DNA from 4 places in the Mesorhizobium sp. 131-2-1 genome. Region 1 is predicted to be linked to each of the others. Evidence: riboswitches for the same ligand, from Rfam matches in the RefSeq annotation. Region 1 holds a riboswitch; each other region holds the start of a gene.
What was found. A riboswitch is a leader RNA that binds a small molecule or an ion and turns the genes downstream of it on or off. The one in region 1 is predicted to bind thiamine pyrophosphate.
Positions count from the first base shown of each region.

Region 2: it holds a riboswitch for thiamine pyrophosphate, as region 1 does, so the genes downstream of both, thiC (phosphomethylpyrimidine synthase ThiC) here and thiB (thiamine ABC transporter substrate binding subunit) in region 1, are expected to answer to the same signal.
Region 3: it holds a riboswitch for thiamine pyrophosphate, as region 1 does, so the genes downstream of both, JG743_RS22310 (Ykof family thiamine-binding protein) here and thiB (thiamine ABC transporter substrate binding subunit) in region 1, are expected to answer to the same signal.
Region 4: it holds a riboswitch for thiamine pyrophosphate, as region 1 does, so the genes downstream of both, thiC (phosphomethylpyrimidine synthase ThiC) here and thiB (thiamine ABC transporter substrate binding subunit) in region 1, are expected to answer to the same signal.

Region 1 covers NZ_AP023247.1:1,268,902-1,271,094, forward strand. Annotated here, with positions in the region: gene JG743_RS06195 (ABC-F family ATP-binding cassette domain-containing protein) at 1-176, opposite strand, end outside; gene JG743_RS06200 (thiamine diphosphokinase) at 178-822, opposite strand; TPP riboswitch at 925-1,038, shown strand; gene thiB (thiamine ABC transporter substrate binding subunit) at 1,082-2,086, shown strand.
Region 2 covers NZ_AP023247.1:5,633,100-5,635,292, reverse strand. Annotated here, with positions in the region: gene thiC (phosphomethylpyrimidine synthase ThiC) at 1-722, opposite strand, end outside; TPP riboswitch at 826-942, opposite strand; partial or broken gene JG743_RS34680 (aspartate 1-decarboxylase) at 963-1,142, opposite strand; gene metH (methionine synthase) at 1,260-2,193, shown strand, end outside.
Region 3 covers NZ_AP023247.1:4,581,548-4,583,740, reverse strand. Annotated here, with positions in the region: gene JG743_RS22320 (porin) at 1-367, shown strand, start outside; gene JG743_RS22315 (hypothetical protein) at 422-772, opposite strand; TPP riboswitch at 983-1,095, shown strand; gene JG743_RS22310 (Ykof family thiamine-binding protein) at 1,086-1,694, shown strand; gene JG743_RS22305 (ABC transporter permease) at 2,038-2,193, shown strand, end outside.
Region 4 covers NZ_AP023247.1:6,660,300-6,662,492, reverse strand. Annotated here, with positions in the region: gene thiC (phosphomethylpyrimidine synthase ThiC) at 1-834, opposite strand, end outside; TPP riboswitch at 938-1,054, opposite strand; gene queE (7-carboxy-7-deazaguanine synthase QueE) at 1,336-2,073, opposite strand; gene queD (6-carboxytetrahydropterin synthase QueD) at 2,070-2,193, opposite strand, start outside.

The DNA of each region.
Region 1 (2,193 bases):
TCCTGCGGCTCGATCATGCCGGCGGCGATCTTGAGCAGCGTCGACTTGCCGGAGCCGTTGCGGCCGACAAGCGCGATCTTGTCGCCGGCGGAGGCGCTGAGTGCCGCGCCGTCGAGCAACGGCGTGCCGCCGAAGGTCAGCTTTATCCCGTCGAGAATGAGAAGGGGCGGGGCCATGTCAGCTTTCAGGAAGGGGATAAGGATGGGCCAGGAGCAGCGCGCGGCCGTGGCCGAGCGCGATCTCGAGCCGCCCCTTGACCTCGTTGGATATGGTCAGCGACGAGCCGAACGCCATCTCGACGTGATCGAGAGGCCATTTGGCGCCGGAGACGCTCAGGCCGGAAAGGTCGGAGAAGCCGAGCACCGAAAACAGCGTGCCGTCGGCGTAGTCGAAGCCGGCCTTGCCCGGCAGAAGTGGAATGCCCTCCTGCGCGCCGCTGGTCAGAAGCACGCTGATGCCGGCCTCGGCCAGGCGGACGGCGAGCGCCAGATGCAGGAAGGCGTGGTCAGCACGCCTGCCGCCGAAGGCGCCGGCCAGCACCAGGCCCGTGGCGCCGCGCTCGAGCGCGGCAGCGATCGCCAGCTCGCCGTCGGTCTTGTCCTTCTCGGCCGGGAACACCTGGCGCGGCACGGCGGCCAGATCATCGGGCAAATCCGCCGGCACGGAATCGAAATCGCCGACCCAGAGCTCTGGCGTCAGGCCGAGCACGCGGGCATGGCCGATGCCCCCATCGGCGGCGATGACGCGCGCGCCGGCAAGCTGGCTGTCGAGCCGCGGCGTGCGGATGAGGTCGCCGCCAAGCAGGATGGTGAATGTGCCCATGGGCGTCGCCCTTACCAGCCCCGCCGGAGAAACGGAAGCCGGGGGTGCCGGCACCCGGCAAACTTCCGCTTGCGCGGTGCCGTGGCCGGGCCTATGTGTCGAAACGCTCTAACGGGGTGCCGGACGCGATGTTTCGCGGGCCGGCTGAGAGGCAAACGCCAACCCGCTGAACCTGATCCGGTTTGTACCGGCGGAGGGATTAGACGTTTCGGACCATCCGACGCCTCAATTCCTTTCAACACCAACGAAGGAGGCGCCGATGCGCACGCTGTTATCCCACCTTGTTCTGGCAACCGGCCTTGTCGCGCTTCTGGCGGGCCCCGCGGCAGCCAAGGACAAGCTCACCGTCTACACCTATGAGAGCTTCACCGCCGACTGGGGTCCCGGCCCAGCGGTGAAGAAGGAATTCGAGGCCGAATGCGGCTGCGATCTTGAATTCGTCTCGGTCGCCGACGGAGTCGCGCTGCTTAACCGCGTCAAACTGGAGGGCGCGGCAACCAAGGCCGACATCGTGCTCGGCCTCGACACCAACCTCACGGCGGAAGCCAAGGCGACGGGCCTGTTCGCGCCGCATGGCGAGGTGTCCGGCCTCAATGTCCCCGGCAACTGGAGCGACGACACATTCGTGCCGTTCGACTACGGCTATTTCGCGGTGGTCTACGACACCCAGAAGCTGAAGACGCCGCCGAAGAGCCTGAAGGAACTGGTCGAGGGCAACGCCACCGACAAGATCGTCATCCAGGATCCGCGCACCTCGACGCCGGGCCTCGGTCTGCTGCTCTGGGTGAAATCGGTCTATGGCGACAAGGCGCCCGAAGCCTGGGCCAAGCTCAAGGCCAAGGTGCTGACGGTGACGCCGGGCTGGAGCGAGGCCTATGGCCTGTTCACCAAGGGCGAGGCGCCGATGGTGCTGTCCTACACCACCTCGCCGGCCTATCACATGGTCGCCGAGAACACCGAGCGCTACCAGGCCGCGTCCTTCGAGGAGGGCGAATATTTGCAGATCGAGGTCGCCGGCATTACCACGACAGGCGCGAAGAATCCGCTGGCGGAAAAGTTCATCGCGTTCATGACCGGGCCGAAATTCCAGGATGTCATTCCGGAGACCAATTGGATGTTCCCGGCCGGCAAGACCGACAAGCCGCTCAACCCGGCCTTCGACAAATTGGTGAAGCCGACCAAGACCATGCTGTTCAGCGCCGACGAAGTCGCGGCCAACCGCAAGGCCTGGGTGGATGAATGGCTGGCGGCGATGAGCAAGTAGGTCCGGCTGGTTCTGCCGATGTTCGCGCCAAGCCACCCCCCTCTGGCCTGCCGGCCATCTCCCCCTCAAGGGGGGAGATCGGCAGCTTCGGCGCCTCACCCAATCCT
Region 2 (2,193 bases), 2.5 Mb from region 1:
ATCACCGTATCGGCGCCCCAGCGGATCGCCCACACCATCTTCTCGACCTCTTCGGCCATCGACGAAGTGACGGCGGAGTTGCCGATATTGGCGTTGATCTTGACCAGGAAATTGCGGCCGATGATCATTGGCTCGCTCTCGGGATGATTGATGTTGGCGGGAATGATCGCCCGCCCGCGCGCCACTTCGTCACGCACGAATTCCGGGGTGACGAAGTCGGGGATCGCCGCGCCGAAGGCCTCGCCGTCGCGCTCAATCTTGCCGCGCAGCATCTCGCGGCCCAGATTCTCGCGGATCGCGACGAACTCCATTTCGGGCGTGACGATGCCGGCGCGCGCATAGGCAAGCTGGGTCACCGCCTTGCCCGCTTTGGCCCTGAGCGGCTGGTTGCGAACGGGAAATTCCGGCGTCAGGCGCTCGCCCGTCGCGAACCCATTGTCCTCCGGCCGGACATAGCGGCCGTCATAGGCCTCGACATCGCCGCGGGCGATGACCCATTCCTGGCGATGCCGGGCGAGGCCCTTTTCGATGCTGGTGTCGATAGTCGGGTCGGTGTAGGGCCCCGACGGATCGTAGACGGTGACGGGCGGTTCGCCGGCGGTCGGATGGACGGAGATCTCGCGCATCGGCACCCTGATCTGCGGGTGGAGGGTGCCTTGCTTGTGGATCTTGCGTGAGGCGGGCAGCGGTCCCGTCGAAACGGCGGGGGTGAGGGCATTCATCTTGAGGCTCCTTTGCTCGTGCATTGGAGACCCAGTTCTGTGCCGGAAGGATGAAAAGACGCTTTGGTCGTCCTGCCAAAACAGGACCTCGGGCATGAACTCCCGCAAAGCGCTTGCACCGTCCCTACGCCAGTATGAACTGGATCAGGTTCAACGGGTCACTGCGCCGCGAAAGCCAGCAGTATCTCAGCCCCTTGCCGGGACTCCCCTGGTGAATGCCTCAAGTTGAACGGGCTCGCGCTATCTTGTCAAGCGAAGGATGGAGAAAGCGTAACGGCCATCTGCGTCGAGATCGACGGAGTAGCTCAGGCGGTCCAGTATGTGGTTATCCTAATCGAACGTGATAATCCGCGGCTTCAGGGAGGTGATACGCGCTTCGTCCAGGTATATGGAGTTGCAGACAATGAAAGCCGGCGAAGGCCACTTGACTGGGTGAAACCGACGCGCACTGGGGTGACAGAAGGTCTTAGAGGGCGTATGTTGACATAAAGATGTCTTTATGTGCCTTGGATGCGGCTGTCGTCTTGAGGATGAAAAATGTCGCAAAGCTCCTCATCGCTGGATGACCTGTTCGGCCCCGCCGCGGCAAAGCCCGACGGTTCCGAAGTGGTTGCTGCGCTGACCGCAGCAGCGCACGAACGCATCCTCATCCTTGACGGCGCCATGGGCACGCAGATCCAGGGTCTGGGTTTCGACGAGAGCCAGTTTCGCGGCGAGGCCTTCGCCGGCTGCCCCTGCCACCAGCAAGGCAACAACGACCTTTTGATCCTGACCCAGCCCGGGGCGATCGAGGAAATCCACTATCAGTACGCCATCGCAGGCGCCGATATCCTCGAGACCAACACCTTCTCCTCGACCTCGATCGCCCAGGCTGATTACGGAATGGAGGATGCCGTCTATGCGCTGAACCGCGACGGAGCGCGGCTGGTGCGCCGTGCCGCGCTGAGAGCACAGCGGGAAGACGGCAAACGCCGTTTCGTTGCCGGTGCGCTAGGGCCGACCAATCGCACGGCGTCGATGTCGCCTGACGTCAACAACCCAGGCTATCGCGCCGTGACTTTCGACGATCTGCGCCTCGCCTATGGCGAACAGTTGCGCGGGTTGATCGACGGCGGCGTCGACATCATCCTGATCGAGACCATCTTCGACACGCTGAACGCCAAGGCGGCGATCTTCGCCTGCAACGAGATCTTTATCGAGAAAGGCGTGCACCTGCCGGTGATGATCTCCGGCACGATCACCGACCTGTCCGGCCGCACGCTGTCCGGCCAGACGCCGACCGCCTTCTGGCATTCTGTGCGTCACGCCAGCCCGTTCACCATCGGCCTCAACTGCGCGCTCGGCGCCAAGGCCATGCGCGCGCATCTGGCCGAGATTTCGGACGTCGCCAACACTTTCACCTGCGCCTATCCGAATGCAGGCCTGCCCAATGAATTCGGCCGATATGACGAGAGCCCGGAATACATGGCCG
Region 3 (2,193 bases), 3.3 Mb from region 1:
CACCTGCATCAACGCCCAGACCGGCGACACCAGGAAGGAGGTCGATGACGGCAATGGCGGCACCACCACCGTCACCGGCAAGACCGCGTTGGCCAGCCATGTCGACGACATCGACAACCGCGTCACCCGCGCCTTCGAGAACGCCTCGATCTCGGCCGCCCTTGCCGCGCCGGATCTCGTCCAGGGCGAGCATTTCGGCCTGCGCGTCAACTGGGGCAATGCCGGCGGCGCCGACGCCTTCGGCTTCACCGGAGCTGCGGTGCTGAGCGAAGGCTTTGCCCATGGCGGCCGGCTGACCGGGACGATGGGCATCGCCTTCTCCAGCGGCACCGTCGGCGGCAATGCGGGGCTGCAGTTCAGCTGGTAGGGAGGCATCTGACCTTCTCGCCCTTGTGGGGTGAGAAGGGGAAGCGCCCGCCCTTCAAGCCTCCCACGCATCGCTCGACAGCGCAAACCTGACGCCCGCCGCCGTCATCGCGAGCTCGCATTCGGTGATGGCGCGCAGGTTGCGCAGATAGCGTGCCACGGTTTGGGGCAGCCAGCCGGCACAGGCCTCGACATAGGCGCGGCTGTGGACCAGCGTGCCGGTCGACAGGCGTTCGTCCTTCTCGGCGATGACCTTCAGGTACTGGCGGATGAAGCGGATGTCCTCGGCGATGTCCTGGCTGGCCATCCGCCAGGCGCCGGCGAGGCGTTCGCGCTGCTCGAGCGGCAGTGGCGACAAAAGCGGGCGGGAGAGGTCGGCGAAGGCGGCGTGGTTCGCGGTATTCAAGGAGGTCCCTCCGGAGAAGAAGGGAAATATCGTACTTTACGTACGAATATCGGTCAAGCAACATTCGTACAAATTGAACGATTGGATGGCTGCGAGAAACCCGCAAAAATCTTGTGACGCGCCATCTCCCCCTAGGGGGAGATGAGGCGCTTGGTCTGACGGAGGCCGCCAAAAACCGCTTCCCCAAGCCTCCAAACAGTGCTTTAACCGCCGCATCCACAGGGGTGCTCCGTACGGTCGGGGCTGAGATGGGGGCGGCAAGCCTCCGGACCCTAAAGCTGATCTGGATAATACCAGCGGAGCGAGGCGGGCCATGTTTTCCGGCGCACAGATTTCCCTTTATCCGATGGCCGACGATTTCGTCGGCGTCATCCTCGGCGCGCTCGGCGCGCTCGATCCTTGGCGCGACAGGCTGCGGATCGAGACCGACGACATCTCGACCCTTCTGGTCGGGCCGCCCGAGGTGCTGTTCCCGGCCATGCGCGACCTGTTCGTGGCGGCGGCAAGGAGCGGCAAGCACTGCGTGCTCTCGGCGGCGGTCTCGCGCGGCTGTCCCGGCGAGCCCGACGATCCGATCTGCCGCTCCGACGAGATCGGCGGGCCGGTGATCCCGCTGGACGAGCGCAAGCTGGCCGCCATCCGCGCCGTTCAGGCGACGCCTTCGGTCGACCAGCCGGCCGCCGCCCAGTTCTCGCTCTACGTGATGGGCACTGGCGACCATATGGACGAGATCTATGGCTGCATCGACTTCCTGAAGCAGTCGGGCGTCTTCGAGCGCTCGAAGCACTTCTGCACCAAATTGCGCGGCGATGCCGGCGCGATCTTTGCCACGCTCGCCGAAGCCTTCTGCCGCTTCGGCCCCGGCGCCGGTCATGTGACCCTCGACATCACCATTTCGGCGAACAGCCCGACCGCGGTTTGAGCGGCGCGCAGGCGCTGTCGAGGATATTGTCGTGGCTGTTCCGTTCGACCCTTTGCGTGGGGGAGAGATCCCCGCATCTGACCGCTTCTCAGAAGAGGGAGCGGGGTCATCGGTGATTGGCGAAAGCCGAGGCGACGGCCAATCTCCCCCCTTGTGGGGGAGATGCCTGGCAAGGCAGAGAGGGGCGCTGTCCCGCCGGCCTGTCAGTTGGCTACATGCGCGGCGTTCGTCAGTTCCTTCAGGACAAATTTCAAAAGCTGGCGCTCCGTCACACCCCCCTCTGTCCTGCCGGACATCTCCCCCGCAAGGGGGGAGATCAGCCTTCACCTCGACCCTCGCCAAGTTGGTTCCCGCCGCCCTCGCTTTCGCGCTGCTGCTTGCCGCATGGGAGCTCTACGCCCGCCTCGGCGGCATCGCCCCTACCGTGCTGCCGGCGCCGTCGCGCGTGCTGCTGCAGGCCTGGGAGAACCGCGAAGCGCTGGCCGAAAACACGCTTCCC
Region 4 (2,193 bases), 1.4 Mb from region 1:
GCCGTTGACCTTTTCGAGCGCCTGATAGAGAGGCACCGTGCCGATCGGCACCGGCGCATTGCGCACGATCCATTCGCGGATGTTGTGGATGTTGCGGCCGGTCGAGAGGTCCATCACCGTATCGGCGCCCCAGCGGATCGCCCAGACCATCTTTTCGACCTCCTCGGCCATCGAGGAGGTGACCGCCGAATTTCCGATATTGGCGTTGATCTTCACCAGGAAATTGCGGCCGATGATCATCGGCTCGCTCTCGGGATGATTGATGTTGGCGGGAATGATCGCGCGTCCGCGCGCCACCTCGTCGCGCACGAACTCCGGCGTGACGAAGTCGGGGATCGCCGCGCCGAAGGCTTCGCCGTCGCGCTCAAGCTTGCCGCGCAGGATCTCGCGGCCGAGGTTCTCGCGGATGGCGACGAACTCCATTTCAGGCGTGATGATGCCGGCGCGCGCATAGGCTAGCTGCGTGACCGCCTTGCCTGCCTTGGCCCTGAGCGGCCGATTGCGAATGGGAAATTCCGGCGTCAGGCGCTCGCCCGTGACGAATCCATTGTCTTCCGGCCGGACATGGCGGCCGTCATAGGCTTCGACATCGCCGCGCGCCGTGACCCATTCGTGGCGAAGCCGGGCAAGGCCCTTTTCGATGTTGGTTTCGACAGCAGGGTCCGTATAGGGTCCTGACGGATCGTAGACGGTGATGGGCGGTTCGCCGGCCGTCGGATGGACGGAGATTTCGCGCATCGGCACCCTGATCTGCGGGTGGAGGACGCCGGATTTGTGGATTTTCCGCGAGGCGGGCAGTGGTCCCGTCGACACGGCGGGGGTGAGAGCATTCATCGTGAGGCTCCTTTGCTCATGCATTGGAGACCCAGTTCTGTGCCGGAAGGATGAAAAGACGCTTCTGCCGACCTGCCGAAACAGGACCTCGGGCGTAAACTCCCGCAAAGCGCTTGCACCGTCCCTACGCCAGTATGAACTGGATCAGGTTCAACGGGTCACTGCACCGCGAAAGCCAGCAGTATCTCAGCCCCTTGCCGGGACTCCCCTGGTGAATGCATCGAATTGAACGGCCCTTCGCTATTTTGTCAAGCGCATTCGTCCCGCAGCGGTGATCGGCGACCAAACAAACCCAGCGGAAAAGCATGGTAGTATCGAGAGCAAGTCACGCTCCAGAGGAGCGGTGAAGCGCCCCCAATAAGGCGAGCCCTCATGCGGATTTCGGTGCCTTTTCCAGCACGGTGTTTTCGGGGCTTTCCGGAACGACGCTGCTGCCGCCCAGTTGGGTGAGATTGCTATAGAGGTCTGTCTTGCTCATCGTCGGCAATCCTTCCCCTTCGGCTAGACGCCCCGTTTGTTTCCCCAGAGCAGAACATGAAGCTGCGGCAGTACACGCGCCTCGAACCACATGTCACGGGTCACTTTTTCAACCAGCCATTCCATGCGCCTCATCACACCGGCCATGTCGATGAACGCGTCTTCGTTGCCGGGACGCGGCGGCGTGTGATTGCCGGGCTGCAGATAGACGGGTAATTGCGGGTAGCGCGCCGCGGCGTCTTTGGCATAGGCATAGTCATCTTCGTCGAAGACGACGAGCTTGAGCGCCGTCTGCGGCTTATCCTGCGCCGCCTCTAAGCAGGCGTCGAACGCGGCCCAATCTGTCGTCATTTCACTTGAGGGCGGCTTGGGGCTGAGTACCAGCACGTCGAGATCCGCGAACCATTGCTTAGACACCGAACCTTGGGTTTCCAATGCAAAACGGTAGCCCTCACCATGCCCGCGGTCGATCAACTGGCCAAGCGGCTGGATGGCCGGATTGCCGCCCGACAGCGATACCATCACGGGCTGACCGCCGGAAAGTGCAATGACCTTTTGCCAAACCGCGTCGGAAGACATCATCTCCCAATCATGGCGGAAGCGACGGTCCACCGCATGCAGGCTGTCGCACCAGGAACAGCGATAATCGCACCCGCCGGTTCTTACGAACACCGTCGGCAAGCCGATCAGCACGCCTTCGCCCTGAATGGTCGGCCCAAAAATCTCGCTCACCCGGATTCCGGGATGCAACGCGCAAGTCATGGTCGGTATTCCGCCCAGGTTTTCGGCGTCTCGCTCACCCGCACGGCGGAGGTTTCGGGTAGCCGCACCTTGCACCAGTCGTAGAAGTGCCTGGCCAGACATTCCGCTGTGGCATGGTCA